Endozoicomonas sp. GU-1: one gene and its partner. The protein of the gene in region 1 binds, or shares a complex with, the protein of each later gene. Links are inferred from orthologs where the notes say so. Each region holds a gene or a part of one and is shown on either strand. Other genes may lie near its edges. The genes, in order: O3276_RS18685 and iscU.

Region 1 (15,866 bases):
TGTGGCTGGTGCAGGGCGGTCATATACATCTCTTTCTGCTCTTCTTCGTAGCCCAGAGCATCAATCCCCATTTTGGCGCTGGAAGGATCGAGGATACGAAGTACGATTTTCTCACCCCAGAGCGTCGGCAGCGTGTTGACCCGAAAGTCGATGGCCTTGCTTTTCGACAGCTTCATTTTTATCCGGCCATCCTGAGGCTTTCTGCGCTCGGAAATATCCATGGCCGACATGATCTTCAGTCGTGAAGCAATCCTGGACCCGAGGCTGACCGGGGGGCGATTGACTTCATGGAGCACACCGTCGGTTCTGAAACGAACCCGATAGGTTCTTTCATAGGGCTCAAAGTGCAGATCCGACGCACCGCCTTTGATGGCGGACAGCAGCATTTTATTGACGAACTTCACTACCGGCGTGTCATCCTCGCCGTCGCCCCCGGAGGTTCCCAGGGCATCATCTCCTGAATCATCAACCGCACTGACTTCAAGATCTTCAAGACCGACCATCCCATCGTCGTCGGCAAACATGCCACCGGTATCATCCAGGGCAGTATCAATCATCTTCTCCAGAATTTCGGGCTCTGACAGGACCGTATGAATGGTCAGGCCGGTATTAAAGCGGATTTCATCCAGGCCCTGAAGGTTGGACGGATCAGAAACGGCGGCAAACAGGTGTGAGCCCCGCTTGATCAGCGGCAGCACATTGTGCTTCCGCATCAGTTTTTCTTCGACGACGTCTTTGACAAAATGCTCTTTGTCAAAGGCTCTGAGATCGATCACTGGCAGGCCAAACTCTTCGGCAGTGGCGAGCGTCAGGGCATTACCGTTGACCAGCTTTTTTTCCAGCAGATATCGGGCGAGCGGTTTGTTGGCCTTGGCAGCAGCGGCTTCAGCGTTGTGAATGTCGGCCTCTTCCATCAATTGATCGGCCAGCAGGCGGGCCGCCAGCCCGGTCAGAGGTTTGTTTGCCATAACCTGTTTCTGTCCCTGGATATTGAATTCATTGTCAGGGCCTGATGATGTTTCGCTGAACTGGCAACGGGGCATCAGCAGGCTCTTTGTAATATATCAGCATAAATGGCGGATGGTTAAGGGTGGTTTTGTACGGGGGGGTTTTATTGGCCCGGGTTTTTGCCGGGAATCGTCGGGCTTTAATGGGGGATTTTGCATGGAATGCGAGTTTGGGTAGGCACTCCCAAGGTGCCGAGGGTTTCGCAACACCCTCGGTACCGTGGGAATGGCGTTAGAAGGTATAACCAACTGTTCCGGTAATGGTGCCTTTACGCAGAACGTTGTCAGCATCGCCACCCCAGGTCACTTTGGCCGTCATATCGTCGTATTTGGCGGTCAAGCCCATGTTGATCCTTTTCTCACCTTCTTCAAAGCGACCAGTAAAATGTGAGTTGCCATTAACGTCATGAGTAAAGCGGAAAGTGGACTCAAGGTTCAGTCCCTGCATTGCGACATCGTTCCAGTTGGCACCAACCATTACGTTGTAGCCCCAGCTGTTTCGGTCGAGGCGTTCTTCCTCATCAATTCCAGATTCAGCACCCTTGCCCAGGATGCGGCCATAATATTCATCATTCAGGCCAGCTACCTGTTCAAACGCCGCTTCAGCAACAACGTACATCAGATCTGTGCCAAGAACGGCACCAAATGGTTGGATGACAGATAAGGAGGCATCCCACATAGGAACTCTGTCAATGTTCTGATACCACTGATCTGTACCAGCTGTAGCTCCGGTTGACTCTGAAACCTCAAAGTCCTGACCCTGAGAAATATTTCCAAGAGCTGCCGAAGCGCTACCAAGGATATCGTCTGGATGATCAAGCCAGATTGGTGCGTTTTCTCTATAGGTAATTTCACCGGCAATTTGTGTGTAGCCCCAGACTTTAGTATTAAAGCTGGCACCCCAGAGTTTGACGTCTTCCGGGTAAATTACCTGGGCATCAACTCCATTGGCAAGCATATTAAGAGTTGCAATGCCACCCGCAAGTTCTTGGGCTAGTGGTGAAAGGTTATTTGGTGTTGCTGCGCCGCTAGCGTCAGACAAAAGGTCTCTTATTGCGCCAGCTGAAGTACTTGCAATATCAAATGCACCTGTCATTGGGTCGAGAATGCCACCAACTAACCCAATGCCACGTGCTGCTTCACTTTGAGAAACTCTAGCTTCAAAGAACGGAAGGCTTGAATGGTAGTTTGCGTAATATAAAGCAAATTCTGTATCAGGTAATGCCTCTGGCGAGAAGGTAAACTTCACTCCCCACTGGCCAGAATCCTTGGCCGCTTCTACCCCACCTACATTGGCAACCTTTCCGTAGTCGCCAGCTTGCAGGATACCAGCTTGCTCCAATACAGCATCCTGGCCTTTCAGCCCGAAGTCCGAGAGTTCATAGTAGGCAAAGTCAGAGCCCGGAACAAACAGATCTGAGCCGGAACCGTAAGTACCACGCCCCAGCATAATTGAACGCTCCCAATCATATTGGGCAAAGGCTGACAGTTTCATTTCATCATTGAACTGGAGATCGGCCATCAGCATGCCCTGGGCAATGTTCAGATCACCATCAGAGCCGGGAAGGGAAGAGAGCGCAACATCATAGGCGTTCAGATCTCTCAAACCACCGGCGTAGAAAATGGATTCTCCCCAGTTATGGGTCTGATCACCCAGTTTAAGACTGAGTTTCTGACCACCTTCAAATGTCCAGTCACCGTATAAATAAGCGCTTTGTAACTTAGCCCCCCGACCCTGATTATCTTTTACTTCATCGGACCAGCCGTTGAACGTTCCAGCTTCATTGTCAAAGCCTTTTGCAACATCCTTAGCGTTATTGGAATCCCACTTGTTGCTGCCATTCATCAGTACATGGTCGTAAAAAGCCGTAGCGCGACCATAGAAACCGTAGTTATCTTTTTTCAAGTCCAGCTCAGAAGTCAGTTTGAGGGCCTTGCTAACAAAGCCTTTATCAAAAGATCGATCACCGTCGTTCTCATTTTTCTCAGAGCCATCTGGTGTTTCATAGCCTTCAAGATCGTACTTGGCACCCAGAGTAATTGTGGTATTGAGAGTGCCCTGCACCTCACCATCCATTGCCTCAAACTCATAAGCCTGGGCAGGAGCAGCGAAAAGCAGTGTACCGGATAAGACAAAACCAGCGGTTGCAGGTGCAAGCTGCAGTCGTTTTTGTGGTGTCAACATGAGATGGTGTGTCCTTGCCGTTTATTATTAGAGTTATTTTTTCCACCAATGGAGCATTCTAACGGCGCTGTAGCGCTGGTAACCCGGATTCCTTTACAGCCTTGGAACACCTGATAATAGTCCCCACTATCACCGGCTACCTGACCATATTTTGCACCGCAGTTGGCTATATGCGACGATGTTTAGAAAGTGCTCTTGGTATTATTTTTATTGTTCTGTGTTTCGGCCTGTTTATTTGTACTAAAGAGCATAGTGGTATGCAAGAAATTTATACCCGGTCTGGTCATTTCCTTCTTGATCTTTTTCCCCTTGTTTTACAGGGTTTTTCTTCCTGTCAGAGCGAGCTGTCTGGTGGTCACCTGTGATGCGACAACGAGTACATGGTTTTCATCAGAATTCACTATCTGTCAGAGATGAATTTTTCGAATTTTCCGGGAAGATCGAGTTCCTTGATGCTTCTGCGGATTGGGAAATTCAGTTCGGGACGAATGACGGCACGGCATACGTTCTGAAGTGTTGGCACTGTGTCTGCCCTGCTGGACAGCTTATCCAGTAACCTCAATAGATTCTCCATTGATTTTCGCTGCGCAAACGTGCAATCGGACCTCAGTTTTTTTTGAATATCTGAAGCATCGGCTGCTAATTTTTCCAGATATTGTTGGTATTTTTGCCGGAGTCTGGTGTGTTTTACTGAATTTGTTGGGGCAACCAGAAAGGTCTCAAACATTAATTCTAACGGTTCAATGAATTCAGCTAACTCTGTCGTGTCGATGGTCATTGGGTCGGCACCGCTTTCCAGCAGTGTTTGAATCATTGATTTTCTGACGTTTGCGCTCTCTTCTTTATCTTTGCCTTTATACAGCAGGGTAAACCTTAATGCCGTCATCCTCTTGCACTCGCCCTTGTAGGACCAGGGCCCGGTAGTCATGTTGGGGTTGGCGTTATGAAGCAACAGGGCTTCCAGCAGATCGGATTGTCCCGCTTTTGCCGCCATGTGAAGTGGCGTCATGCTATCACCGTGATGACCAGCATCGGGAGTGGCCCCCAGTTCCAGTAGCTTGAAGCAAACATCCCACTGCTGGCGTTTTGAGACAATGGTCAGTAATGTTTGCTGCCCGGAATCACTGTCAAATAATTTATCCTTACAGCGGTAGGCTTTATCAAAAAAATAAATCAGTTCCCTGGTGCTGATGGGCAGCATGGTAGGGATGAATGCTGTGTCTCTGGGCTTTAAAACATGTTTTTCAACCAGAGACTTAAGGTATTCAATTTCGGTCGTGTTAGCAGGCTCTTCTGAACCAAGAACGGCTATCCCTGTTACTTCTTTCTTTGGCGAATGATGGGCTTCAGCAATCTGATATTTGTACTTCATTGATTTGGTGCTGATTGCCAGCCTATCCCCATCTTTCATTTCACTTCTGAACATGGGAAAAGCGCTTGAAGGAATGATTATTTTAGCATCTTTAGCTAATTGGTATTCATAGGGATTATTGATACTGGCACCGTCATAAATGACTGAATTTAAAGTACCCGTTTTAGTCATATACAGGTGAGGGGGGTGATAGATCGCCCGAACGGATACACCGTTGAGAGTGGTTTTAAGGCCTGTTTTATCCGGAATGAATTCACTGCCGTCGGATGCTAATGGCTTGAGGTCATGATGTTTTAGATGTACCCCATAAACCCTGTCAACAGAGTCAGAGAGGAAGATGGGGTTGGTCAAATACATACGGGCAACTGCGGGTTGTTCAGCCATTCAGTGATTGATCAGATAATGCCATATATCCAATCACCAAAGATATTAGGCCTTAAAACTGTTTTAAAGTTCCGTACTTTTTTCGTATTGTGTTGTTGGTAGCTGATTGCCATCAACCCGTCATTCTCGTTATGGTATACGCGCAATAAATTTAATAAAAACGTTACTTTACCGAGCCTGCCTATGCGTATCTTATGTCTTCTGCTGTCTTTGCTGATCTCTGCCCAGGCGTTTTCCTGGTCCAACCACACTCTGGTCACTCACCAGATGCTGGCGACACTGCCGCCGGTTCGGGATGCTGCCCCGGTGACAGTAGAAAGCCTGGAAAGCTTTCTGCTGGCTAATGAAGAGGCGCTGGCAGCGTTTTTGGACCAGCAGGAGCAGTGGATGCAGGAAAATTTATGGCACTACGCGCCCCGTCCGCAAGATCTGGCCTTCAGGGCGACGGGCAACAAAGACGATATTCGTACCCGCTTTGCCCATGCCATTCGTGTTAACCCAAATACCAAATGGCCTCTGTATTTACAGCTTCTTCCCGGGGAAAAACGATTGTCTCCACCCATTAAGCCGCAGTCAGTGAGCACTTTGAAGAATTTTGATCATCTGGTGTCTGTGCAGTTGGTTCAGCTGCAACCGGGGGATAAGGCCTCAGCCATCGATATCGTCACAACGGCCACGGACGAACCGGATCACGGGCTGGATATAGGCCTGTTTACCGACAGCAATACCGACTACGGCAAGATCTATGGGTTTGGTAAGCAGCCGTTTGGTAATCCAAACCTGGAATATGGTACACAGGCACCTTTCCACATGGGCTTTTACCATGAGTCATCGGTGCTTTATGCCCTGGGTGGTTTTTTAAAGCAGACGTATCCGGAGTATCGCATCCAGTCCTTTAAGCAGCTTTCCGAGTTTGCCTTCAGTCAGGGGCATGATTACTGGGGATGGCGTTTTATGGGGTGGGGGCTCCACTATCTCAGTGATTTTTCCAACCCGTATCATGTGATGCCGGTACCGGGCAATAATACCGTGGCAACCCTGTGGGTTGGCTTAATGAATCTTGTGGGTTTCCCACAAGGGCAGAAAGAGGCGATCCAACTGGCATCCAACCGGCACACAGTCCTTGAAGACTTTCAAAGCCAGGTGATGAGTCAGGCTTATGCAGAGAAAAACCGGCAACACCCGACCATTCAGGCATTAACGAGACAAACAACTGCCAGAGTTTATGAGGATGATCACATTGTTACGGTCATTTCCAGGCAGGCTTATGAGAAAGCTCATGATATTCACGAGGTGCTGGAACAGACCATGCCGGAACACTACGTTGATGATCCCATGGTGGAATATTCTGAACTGAATACCAGGTCTGCGTTGCAGGCAACGGTGTTAAAGACTTCCGGAGAGGATGGCTATAACCGGTTGATAGCGGTTATCACCGATTTGCTGGGTGGGTTTTCTGAGAATGGCGCTTCTTATGTGGAGGCTATTCTCTCTGCCAATACACGCTCTTAGGGTGGACATTAAGCTTACCCCTCCATTTTCAATGGCTTTTGAATGGAAAAGCGAAGGACACAAAGAGCACGAAGGAAAAGAAAATTTCTTCTTTGTGCTCTTCGTGTCCTTCGTGGTTCCATCTTTAACTACCCGAAGAGGGGAGTAGACGCTTAATGTCTACCCTAAGTACCGTTGCTACCTCCGGGGCCGCTGTCCTTCCATTGATCCATTCAATTGGAAGGACAGCTTTCATCAGAAATGCTGCAAAGATTTCAAATAATGTGAAAATAACGAAAAATCACGGAACGTTCTTGCAAAGTCACAGTTCAACCTGACTAATCGATCAGAAATGTTTGAAACATCTGCTCTACTACATGAACAATAATTGAGTAAAGCTGCTTGACTCAGTGAGCAAGCCTGGCTGACCTCTCAAGTTGGATATTATTATGATACCCGCTTCGTTTGAAAATAGCCTTTCGACACGCTATCCAGAACAGCAAGAAGAGCAAACGACCAGCCCTACGCTCCCCCTTGTGAACATTGATTCATCGGAATTAACACCAGCACCACAAGGTATCGAGCTGCATAGACGCGCCAAAATAATAGAAGTAGTTAACAAATTTCCCTTGCGATACCTGCTTCGCAAATCTTATCGATTGAGATTAGGTCTTACAAAAAATAATGACAAGCTTGATACCTATCACCGTGAATTTACAAATTATGCTGTCAACTTCAGGTCACAAAGCACTTATCCAGCATTTGATAAACAGAGTAGAGCGTTTACCCAAAGAGAAGGTATGTTCTGATTCACTATTTTTACTTAATGAAAAAATGGAAAGCCTTGTTAAAGATGATGAAAAAGCAATACTCAAAAAGGCATTTTCTGTACTGTGCAATGAGGCCCAAACATTAGTTGATAGTAAGGCGGCTTTTTACAGAGTAAATATCGCTGGACTGGGCCGGGATGAGGTAGCCGAAAGAATATTCAGCAAATTGCATGCATCTATTAACAACTTTGATGATGCTCTGGAGGCATTTAAGCAATTCAGTCAATTAAGCCCCGGTATTCGTAAGGAGTTCTTTGATGGCTTATATGAAAAAGTGATGTCCTGTGTTGTCAGTGCCGATCATTTTTATCAGCTCGCCTTGAACCCAGCTTTTGATAAAGATCATAGCAAGCTATGCCTGGAAGGTTTAGCAAAGTATCCATACCATATTGAGCTCAAAAAACTTCATAAGAATCTTATTGAAAAGAAAATCTTCCAGCAGTTTGATAAAGCTGCTGAGAAATCAGCAAATGATTTTATAGAAAATTGTCAGTCACAGATTCAGGGGGTTGTTGAATTACACAAAACTGAGTATCAGAATCAATACTCTGCCACAACCCCAGGGCTAACCAGGCAATTTGATGAAAAACTTATAATGGCCCGCCAGGAATTTAAAGAAGCTAACTATCTTTTCAGACATATTGGCAGTCGTAATGATATTAACATAACAAACTTTCAAGAAACTTTAAATAAAGCTGTTCGGCTTGCCATGGAGGCTATGATAGTGGCGCCCACAGACGAAATGAGAAAAACGGGCGAAGAAGTGATTGAATCATATTTTAAGGAAATACACAGGTCGTGGCATGGTCATAAAAAAACGTTTAAGAAACCAAGCGTCATAGTTGAAATCATTAGTAAAATCAAAGCTAATCAAACTTTAGAAAACAAATATAAGAATATAAAAACCACGGCTATTTGTAATCTCGAGACCCAGTTAAACTCTGAGGTGTCAAGTAAATTATGCGAAATCCATGAAAATGCGAAACGGAAAAAGGAAGAATTATGTCTCTCATTGCCGTTGCTCCACCAGCAACTTGGCAGTTATTACTCTGACTTGACTCAAATGAAACCCACCGAAAGATATTTTCTGGTAGACGGCTTTTGGATGCCGTATCTGTATGTTGCTTTATTTCTCACTCCGGAACGTACATTCAATACGGCTTATGGATCTGATTCTGGTGAATTGTGTGTAGATCTTCCTCCGTCTACGTGTGCAGAAAATTTATCCATACCCGCTTCCGGCTTTTCAGGTGATATTGATGTTGGGAGTATTGCCAACCTGTCTCTTGATATCAGTGCACACTTATCATTAGGCAACGTTGATCTCACCTCTGAATTAGTCGTTTCTTCCCCAGACATTGGAGACGTTGCAGATGATGTTGCCTATTTCTATTCAGGTGTGCTCAGTTTAGGTAGCCTCGGTGTGAGTAGTCTCAGCCTAAATAGTTCCGGTGGAGGTGGGCACAGTGGAGGCGGGTACAGTGGAGGTGGGTACAGTGGAGGTGGGTACAGTGGAGGTGGCTACAGTGAAGATGAGTACAGTGGAGGTGGGTACAGTGGAGGTGGGCACAGTCGAAGTGATTATGATGGAGGTGATAACGGTGGCAGCAGTTTTGGTGGAGGCGGTTTCGGCGGGGATGATTGATTGCTAAGGCGATTAGGACGTAACCCTGTAAGACCCCTTACTGTGAGATCAATAGCTATTTTAAGCAAACGGGTTCCAGAGTTTTTCAGGGAAATCGCTGATTAATTTGGCTGTGCTGTACAAAAAATAACCAGAGTTTTGTGAGGCTTGAAAATAGTGCGATGCAGTCAGTTATCCACAGGTCATTCAATGGTTTGATCAATGAATCTGTTGATGACTAACGAACAAGCTATATAACCAGAAATAGTTATTCACTTTTATCCATCAAAAAATAAGCCCGGAACTTGCCGGGCTTATTCTTTCAAGTGTTGAGAGGGCAGGGTGAGACCGCTTCCTTATCAGTGACGGGTTTCACTGGCGGGGAGAATATTGGGGTGATCCAGCCAGTCTTCAGGGTTGTCATCAATGGTATCTATGGCTTCTGCTTCTTCAAGCTCTCCTCGTGTCGCCAGCACGGCCAGCTCTTTGGCAAATTTTTGCAACAGGTTAATAACATCATCACGATTGCTGTTCAGGCTTTCATCGATTTCAATACTGAACAGGGGAGAGGCGTCATCCGCAAGCTCATCCTCTTCCTTGCGAACAAGGACCATGTGCAGACCGGAAAACTCGTCATCACTGACTTCGGCCAGTTTAAAGGTAATAGACTGTGCTTCTCGAAGAATAGACAGCAGTTTCAGGGCTTCGGCAGCACTAAGATCTCCGGCATCTACACGGGCTTCAACGTACTCTCTGGCAGAAAGGCCAGAGGCAATGTAGTTATCTACCAGATCTTGAATACTTTTGTACTTGTTTTGGCTCATAGACCCTCCTGAAAGCTGTTTCAGCGGATGCCTGACCCGTAGTTTGTCAGGCGCCAAGGCCAGATTCACCAGAGTCGGGGGCGTTCTCAATTAGCCATGAGACCAGTACTTCAAACGTGTATTCAGACATGGCCATTTGCCTGATTGAGAATGTCCTCTGACACTGATTCCTGTTTCCAGTGTACCTGATTAGCGATGAATGTATAGGGAATAATACTGATGAAGTTAAAGTGGTATAACTATAGTCTCGTGGTCAAATTGGCCTGGGCTTTTACAGGTCAGCTGTTTTTTTCTCTCTGAGCTGATTGATCCGGCTCTTTTGTTTTAGATGGTGCTTTCAATCTTTGGGGTGCCTGTTACCAAAGTATGAACTTGTACAGACTTAACCTGAACCTTTTGCCGGGCCTCAAGGCGTTACTCGATACTCAAAGTGTTTCCCTGGCTGCGAAGCAGATGCATGTTACCCAGTCCGCCATGAGCCGGACCCTGGCTCAGTTGCGTGAAGCCCTGAATGATCCGATTCTGGTCAGGCAGGGCAACCGTATTTTTCTCTCCGAAAAAGCGCTGGCGTTGAAAGACGACGTGAACCGGGTAGTGACGGAAGCCAGCACCATATTTGAGAACCAGCAGTTTGACCCCTGGATTACCGAAAAAAACTTTACCATTGCCGGGACTTATATTGTTCTTGAGCAAATCCTGCCACAAATCCTGCACCAGTTCTGGAAACAGGCACCGCATTTTAATTTTGAACTGTTACAGTTCAGCCCGCAGCTGGATAAAAAGCTGGAGGCCGGCCAGGTCGATCTGGTGCTTGGGTATATTGGCAAGCCACCTGCCGGTTTCAGTTACGAGCTATTAATGGAGGATAGTATCTGTGCCATGGTGCATGAGGATCATCCTCTCGTTGATCAGGAGATAACCATTGAAGACCTTGAGCAGTACCCGGTGATTCGCCACTCTTCGTGGATGGGAAGTCCTCATTTCATCAGGGACTATCTGGAAGGCCTCAGTGAGAATATCCGTGTGGTTGCGAAAACACCCAATCTGCCCATCGGTTTGCAGCTGGTAAGGGACACCTGTCATATTCTGCTCACAATGGAGAGAGCGGCTCGTTACAATACTTATGCCCGGGATATGACGATAAAAACACTGCCCGGTAAACCTCCCAGAGTCAGCTACTACGTGGTGTGGCCGGAGTACTGGGAGCATAACCGGGCACATCGCTGGTTCAGGGAGTTCATCATTAATCGCTTCCGTCTCAAGTTGAAAGAGATGGAACGACAGGAGGCCATTATCAATGGTGAAGTGGATGTGCTGACTCACTGAACTCGCCGGTAAGGCCATGATTCATCCGGCCAGGCTGGCCGGGGGTATCAATAGCTGCCGACATCAGTATTGGACGTTGTATCAATGCATCTCAGTGCCAGCACATCGTGGAGTTTCTCAACCTGGGTAATCAGAAGATGCACAGGTCGCGAGCTGGAAACAGTCATGGATAACTCAATTCTGCCACCGCAGCGGGAAGGCGTCATGCTCATGGTGTTCAGAGTAAAGCCCCGGTGTCTGATAACTCTGAGTATCCGCTCCACGACATCAGGCTGTTGATGGCATTGCAGATATAACTGGAAGCTCATGAGTGTTGCTCCAACATTTCATGGTTAGCGGCACCCGGTGGCACCAGGGGCCATACGTTTTCCATGGCATCAATGCGCACATGGAGCAACCATGGGCCACTCACACGCAACATCTCATCCAGGGCTGACGTTACCTCATTCCGATGGGTGATGGTTCTGCCGCCAATACCAAAAGGCCTTGGCCAGCGAAATAAAGTCGGGGTTATCGGAAAGATCAGTTTCACTGTAACGGCCCTGATAAAACAGCGCCTGCCACTGGCGAACCATGCCCAGCTTCTGGTTATCCAACAGGACTATTTTAATCGGCAGCTGTCTTCTTTTTAGGGTGTTCAGCTCTTGCACATTCATCATAAATGAGCCGTCACCGGATACCAGAATAACGGTATCATCCGGCCGTGCCATGGCAGCGCCGATGGCGGCAGGCAGACCAAAGCCCATGGTGCCCAGACCGCCACTGGTCAAATGGTTAAGGGTGTGGTGAAAAGCCATGTGCTGGGCAACCCACATTTGATGCTGCCCGACATCACAGCTGATAATGGCATTATTCGGCAGCTGTCGGGATAGCTGGTTGAGCAGCAGGGGCGCATAAATCGCTTCACCGGGTTTGTCGTATCGCCATTGATGCTCTTCTTTGAGTTGCTGGCAGTGGCCGTGCCAATTGTTGACGGGTAAAGCGATGGACAGTTCTTTCAGTACCCAGGGCATGGGCTGATGAAAGACGACATGTGCCGCTCTGCGTTTGTGCACTTCTGCCGGGTCTATATCGATGTGGATAACTTTTGCATCAGGGGCAAACGTGTCCAGTTTGCCAGTCACCCGGTCATCGAAACGGGCACCCACAACAACCAATAAGTCACACCGTTGTACTGCCGTGTTCGCCGCCCGGTTGCCATGCATCCCCAGCATGCCAAGATAGGCCTCGTTGCCTGGCGGTACAGTACCAAGCCCTTTTAATGTGCAGACACTGGGCAGGCCGGTCATTTGCAGAAAATGGCGCAACGCCGGTGTAGCACCAGCCATATTCACACCACCACCGATATAGGCGATGGGGCGGGATGCTGAGAGCATAAGTTGCAGCGCTTGATCAACACTGTTATGGGCTGCCTGATCAGGGTGGAAACCGTTCTCAACCAGGTCCAGCGGTGGCTGCCAGCTGGCGGGAGCCTGTTGTATATCTTTGGGAATATCCACCAGGACAGGGCCCGGTCGTCCGGAATTGGCCAGGGTGAATGCCTGGTGAAGGGTTTGGCAGAGCCGATCCGGCTCTGTCACCAGGAAACTGTGCTTGGTGCAGGCCATGGAAAGCCCCAGCATATCCATCTCCTGAAAGGCATCGGTACCCATGGCACTGGTGGGTACCTGGCCGGTAATGGCAACAATGGGGACAGAGTCCATCATGGCATCTGCCAGCGCCGTGATCAGGTTGGTTGCGCCAGGGCCTGAGGTGGCAATACAGACACCGGTTCGCTGGCTTGAGCGGGCATAGCCAATAGCGGCGAAACCGGCTCCCTGCTCATGGCGGCAGAGCAGGTGCTCAACAGGGGCGTCAAGCAGGGCGTCATACACCGGCATAATGGTGCCGCCGGGGTAACCAAAAACGGTGTCAACACCGTGGTGAACCAGGGTTTGGACAATTGCTTCAGCACCATTCATATCGATGATCCCCCGACTGCCAGATGTTGAGGGTAATCGCTGCAAATAGAATGACAGGCACGATAATGACAGATAGCACGATCAGGTTAAGCATGACTTTTCTCCTTTATCAGGTATAAAAAAACCCCGGACCTTTCGGTGCGGGGGTTTTGTGACAGCTGCTTATTCAGCCCACAAAGCCACCCGCGGTGATAATAATCACCACGTTAAGAATGACTGTTTGGTTCAGGGCTGAAAGCATCATAGGTTTTATCAGTTTTAAATGTTTAACGTACAGGTTATATAGCACAGCATTATTTGCAGTGCCAGAAACCCAGAGGCACGATCACCATGGAGGTCACTATGAAAGGCCAGGCCGACACTCAACCCACTGTGCTGGATGTTGATAACCTCCGGCAGCAGTTTCCCCTGTTGTCACAGACCGTGCATGGCCATCCGCTGGTCTACCTGGACAATGCGGCAACCACACAGAAGCCGGTGTCGGTTATTGAGTCGCTAGACCGCTATTATCGGGAGCAGAATGCCAATGTGCATCGGGCAGCGCACTTCCTGAGTGCCTGCACGACCCATGGGTTTGAAGCTGCCAGAGAAACCACCCGCCACTTTATCAATGCCCGTTTTACAGAAGAGATTATCTGGACTCGGGGCGCGACTGAAGCCATCAATCTGGTGGCTAGCAGCTGGGGACGAAGCCAGCTGAAGGCTGGCGATGAGATTATCCTGAGCCGCCTTGAGCACCATGCCAATATCGTTCCCTGGCAACTGCTGACTGACGTCACCGGGGCCACCATCAGGGTGGTTGAGCTGGATGATGCTGGCAATCTGGATATGCAACAGTTCCGGCAATTGCTGTCGGATAACACCAGGCTGGTGGCAATGACCCATACCTCCAATGCTATTGGTACGATCACCCCCATTAAAGAGGTTATCGAGCTTGCCCATCAGGCCGGTGCCCTGGTCCTGGTGGACGGTTCTCAGGCTGTTGCCCATCAGAAAGTGGATGTTCAGGCGCTGGGGGCCGACTTTTATGTGTTTTCCGGCCATAAGGTCTACGGCCCAACGGGAATCGGTGTGCTGTACGGGCGAAGGGAGCTGTTGGAAAACATGCCTCCCTGGCAGGGCGGTGGTGAGATGATTGAGCATGTCAGTTTTTCCGGCACCCGCTTTAATCGCCTGCCGTTCAAATTTGAGGCAGGAACCCCCAATATTGCCGGCGCCATTGGTTTAGGCAAAGCGCTGGAGTTTTTAGCGGATATCGATGTTGCCGCCATGCAGGCCCATGAACATCAGCTGCGTCAGCTGGTGGAGGAGGGGTTAAGCCAGATAAGCGGTATCCGTCTGATTGGTCAGGCAGAGTGGAAAGCGCCCGTCGTGTCGTTTGTCTCCGGTGAACTCCATAATCAGGACATCGGGCTGATGCTTGACCAACAGGGGATTGCTGTCAGAACCGGGCATCATTGTGCCATGCCCCTGATGGAGGGTCTGGACCTCAATGGAACGGTCAGAGCTTCTTTTGCCCTCTATAACACCATTGATGAAGCCATGGCTTTTGTGGATGCCATGGATAAGCTCCACCATTCACCGTTGTATATTGCTCACCCTGAAATGAACAGTGATCAGACCCAGACAATGATCAGTGAGACAACTGACCTGCCAGAGATTTTTCGTCAGCAGGCTCCGAACCTTGCCACGATAACAGAACGGTTGAATGGGCTTTCAGGCTGGCAGGAACGTTACCGCCAGATCATGCTGCTGGGCAAAGAGCTGCCTGTGCTGTCGGGGGAATGGAGAAATGATGATGCCCGACTTCATGGTTGCGAGAGCAGCGTCTGGCTGCATCATCACTATGACGATGAAACCATGCGGCTTTACTTTATTGCTGACTCCGATGCGAGAGTGATCCGGGGGCTGATAGCGATTGTTCTGGCGGTATTCTCAGGGAAAACGTCGGCAGAGATTGGGCAGGAAGATATTGACCTGTGGTTCCGTGAGTTGGATCTGTTTAATCATTTAAGCCCATCCAGGGGCAATGGGCTTAAGGCAATTGTCAGGGAGATTCAGGCGGTTGCTTATCGCTATCGTTAAGCTGGGCTCTGTCCATTTTTGACCGAACTTAATCCTGACCCGGGGCGACCGATAATACCACTGATTTATATAGAAAAAGACATCAGATTCATTATTTAGCTGAAATTAAAGAAGGATAAAATCGATGGATTCTATTCCCTCTTCTCCCTTAAATGCCCGTAGCCCGGACAGTGACAACGGAAGCATGGGTGACCAGGCTTCTGGAGCCAGTAAACTGGGTGAGTATTCATTATCTGCCAGCCCTGCGGATGGCAATGGTGAGATGAAGGAAAGGGTCGCCAGATTATTTGCCGCTAAAGCTCAGCAACGACCTCTGGAGCCCCCCTCTCTTGAATCGAGACTCTGTTCTATTGCCCAGTCCCGAAAACCATCCACTAGCTTATTTTACCCAATCAAGGCGGTTGGCAAGAAGGCTGTGAATCTGGGCAGCAAGATCTTTCATTGCCTGATCTGGCGAAGCATTACTCCGGTACGGAAATCGGTCGTAAAGTCTGGCGGGGAAATGACGTCCGTGTTTTCTCAGGGTAAGGGGAAATGGCTGGAAAATATGATATGGGACAGAACGACGCGATCAGGTTGTTGCTGGGCCCTGTCTTTGGACTGGTTAAAACATCGCGCTCGGGGTACCTCTCTATTCGATGAAATCCATGATGATCCGAAAAACGGGGAAATTAATCCGGAAGTCTTTGAAAAAATAAGGGCTTTGCAAGAAGCGGGTTCAAGTGACCAAAATTTCTACACAGACCAATGGCTGCGTATGAACGGGATGACCCGTTT
Region 2 (2,681 bases), 4.5 Mb from region 1 along the record:
CAAGCACATTGTCACCTCCCGAATTGAACATAAGGCGGTACTGGACCCTTGCCGTCAGCTGGAGCGGCAAGGGTTTGAAGTCACCTACCTGGAGCCTGACAGCGATGGCCTGATCACGCCGGAAATGGTGGAAAATGCCTTGCGTGATGACACCATTCTGGTGAGTTTGATGCACGTCAATAATGAGATTGGTGTGATCAACGATATTGAAGCCATTGGTGATCTGACCCGTTCACGCAAGATTGTCTTTCATGTGGATGCGGCACAAAGCGTCGGCAAAATTCCGCTGAATATGGCAACGATGAAAGTTGATCTGTTGTCCATTTCTGCCCATAAACTCTATGGCCCTAAAGGAATCGGTGTTCTTTATGTGCGCCGCAAGCCCCGAATTCGTCTGGAAGCCCAGATGCACGGTGGCGGTCATGAGCGAGGTATGCGCTCCGGTACTCTGGCCACTCACCAGATCGTTGGTATGGGTGAGGCATGCCGTATTGCTGCGGCGGAGATGGATTCAGAAAGAGCGCGTCTGGCGGTGTTGAAAGATCGAGTGCTTTCCCAGCTGTCTGACCTGGAAGAAGTCCATGTGAATGGTTCTCTTGAACAGCGGGTTCCGGGGATTTTGAATATCAGCTTTGCCTTTGTTGAAGGGGAGTCTCTGATGATGTCCCTGAAAGACCTTGCGATCTCCTCTGGCTCGGCATGTACCTCCGCCAGCCTTGAGCCATCTTATGTGCTGAGGGCCCTGGGCTTGAGTGATGAGTTGGCCCATAGTTCCCTGAGGATCAGTTTGGGGCGCTTTACTTCAGAGGCTGAAGTGGATCATGCCGTAGCAGAGATCAGAGAAGCGGTTGCAAAACTGAGAGAGCTGTCACCGCTATGGGATATGTACAAAGATGGCGTTGACCTCAGTCAGGTTGAATGGGTCGCACACTGATTTTTATGAAGTTTTGCCACAAACAAAACTTCAGAGGAGAGAAAAATGGCATACAGCGAAAAGGTTATCGATCACTACGAGAATCCACGCAACGTAGGTAAGCTTGACCAGGATTCTCAAAGCGTGGGCACTGGCATGGTCGGTGCCCCAGCCTGTGGAGATGTTATGCGTCTTCAGATTCAGGTTAATGATGAAGGCGTTATTGAAGACGCACGCTTCAAAACCTATGGGTGTGGCTCTGCTATTGCTTCCAGTTCTCTGGCAACCGAGTGGATGAAGGGCAAGACGCTGGATGAAGCGGCAACCATCAAGAATACCGATATTGCCGAAGAGCTGGCACTGCCACCGGTTAAAATCCACTGTTCGGTGCTGGCTGAAGATGCCATTAAGGCGGCAATCGATGACTATCGGGCCAAGCAGAAGCATGATGATGCAGCTCCAGCTGCCTGATGCGGTTCCGGGTATTCATGTGCGGAAGTGCTGTCTTTAAATAGTGCAGGAATATAGCCGGTGGAATCGTTTGGTTTCCCGGAAGTGGATGGAGTTTTAAATGGCAATTACCGTAACCATTGCGGCTGCCCGTCACATCAAAGGGCAGCTTTCCCGCAGAGGCAAGGGACTCGGCATAAGGCTGGGTGTACGTACTTCGGGATGCTCTGGTATGGCCTATGTCCTTGAATTTGTGGATGTAGTTGATGAGGATGATCTGGTTTTTGAAGATCACGAAGTCAAAGTGTTTGTTGACCCGAAAAGTCTGGTTTACCTGGATGGCACAGAGCTGGACCTGGTAAAGGAAGGGCTCAACGAAGGTTTGCAGTTTAACAATCCGAATGCTGCCAGTGAGTGTGGTTGCGGTGAAAGCTTTAACGTTGCTGATGCTGGCTGACGGTAATTTTGAAGCTTTCCGGCTTCGTTAATACTGTTCAAGAAGTTGGCTGACACTTTTGATCTGCCTTCCGGCCCGGCTGGTTCTCACTGGTCGGGCCTTATTTGTTTAAGGGGTGTTCGTTTTTGCTGTTGAATGCTCCGGGTTTGTCATTTCTGACTTGGGAATAGATTGCATTGTGGTTGATTTAACCAAAAACTATTTTGAGCTTTTTGAGTTGCCTGTTTCCTGCCAGGTTGACTTGCAACACCTGTCCAGTCAGTACCGTGCGTTGCAGCGGGCAGTTCATCCTGACCGGTTTGCCGGCGATGATGAGCGTCAGCAGCGTATCTCTATCCAGTATGCTTCCCATGTTAATGAGGCCTTTGACACGTTGAAACAGCCATTGCCAAGGGTGATCTATTTGCTGAAGCTGGCAGGCCGTGATGTGGATATGGAGCGCAACACCATTATGGATCCCGGATTTCTGATGGAGCAGATGGAGTTGCGTGAGGCTGTCGCGGATATCAGGTCTGCATCCAATCCTGAGCAGGAAGTTGAGAGGCTGGCCGGTCAGGTGGATGCTGATATTCTTCGATATCTTCAGCGGTTTGAAGGCTTCTGGTCATCTGGAACAGAGCAGGATCTTGAACAGGCAGAAACGGTTGTCAGAAAGATGCAGTTCATGGTAAAGCTGGCGGCTGAACTGGAACAGCTGGAATCCGAGTTGTTGGACGATTAATCAGGAAGAGAAGAGGCAGATATGGCGTTACTGCAGATTTCCGAGCCGGGACAGGCTCCGGAACCTCATCAATACAAGCGTGCTGTAGGCATTGACCTGGGAACCACCAACTCCTTGGTTGCAGCTGTTCGATCAGGTGC

What was found.
Region 2: the proteins of O3276_RS18685 (region 1) and iscU are in contact, whole or in part, in a solved structure (PDB 5XT5), measured with the Bacillus subtilis proteins. The link is inferred for Endozoicomonas sp. GU-1 from one-to-one orthologs.

Annotation. Positions count from the first base shown.
Region 1 is NZ_CP114771.1:4,509,567-4,525,432, forward strand. The notes cover bases 12,764-15,717. They hold O3276_RS18685 (SufS family cysteine desulfurase), read left to right. Parts: upstream 12,764-13,346; coding sequence 13,347-15,089; downstream 15,090-15,717. Other genes in these bases: ilvG (acetolactate synthase 2 catalytic subunit), read right to left, coding at 12,764-13,004; O3276_RS18690 (YopT-type cysteine protease domain-containing protein), read left to right, coding at 15,214-15,717. In the rest of the region: type IV-A pilus assembly ATPase PilB, read right to left, coding at 1-968; O3276_RS18640 (DUF1302 domain-containing protein), read right to left, coding at 1,240-3,192; O3276_RS18645 (ankyrin repeat domain-containing protein), read right to left, coding at 3,593-4,948; O3276_RS18650 (hypothetical protein), read left to right, coding at 5,132-6,460; O3276_RS18655 (hypothetical protein), read left to right, coding at 6,889-7,248; O3276_RS18660 (hypothetical protein), read left to right, coding at 7,274-8,914; O3276_RS18665 (hypothetical protein), read right to left, coding at 9,253-9,717; O3276_RS18670 (LysR family transcriptional regulator), read left to right, coding at 10,084-11,043; ilvM (acetolactate synthase 2 small subunit), read right to left, coding at 11,091-11,351; more of ilvG, read right to left, coding at 11,487-12,763; more of O3276_RS18690, read left to right, coding at 15,718-15,866. UniProt on the Bacillus subtilis protein: Type II cysteine desulfurase that acts as the initial step in the SUF-like Fe-S cluster assembly pathway.
Region 2 is NZ_CP114771.1:65,874-68,554, forward strand. It holds iscU (Fe-S cluster assembly scaffold IscU), read left to right. Parts: upstream 1-979; coding sequence 980-1,384; downstream 1,385-2,681. Other genes in the region: O3276_RS00370 (IscS subfamily cysteine desulfurase), read left to right, coding at 1-934; iscA (iron-sulfur cluster assembly protein IscA), read left to right, coding at 1,485-1,820; hscB (Fe-S protein assembly co-chaperone HscB), read left to right, coding at 1,999-2,541; hscA (Fe-S protein assembly chaperone HscA), read left to right, coding at 2,563-2,681. UniProt on the Bacillus subtilis protein: Part of the SUF-like system that mediates the biosynthesis of iron-sulfur (Fe-S) clusters. Acts as a sulfurtransferase and thus transfers sulfur from SufS to SufB.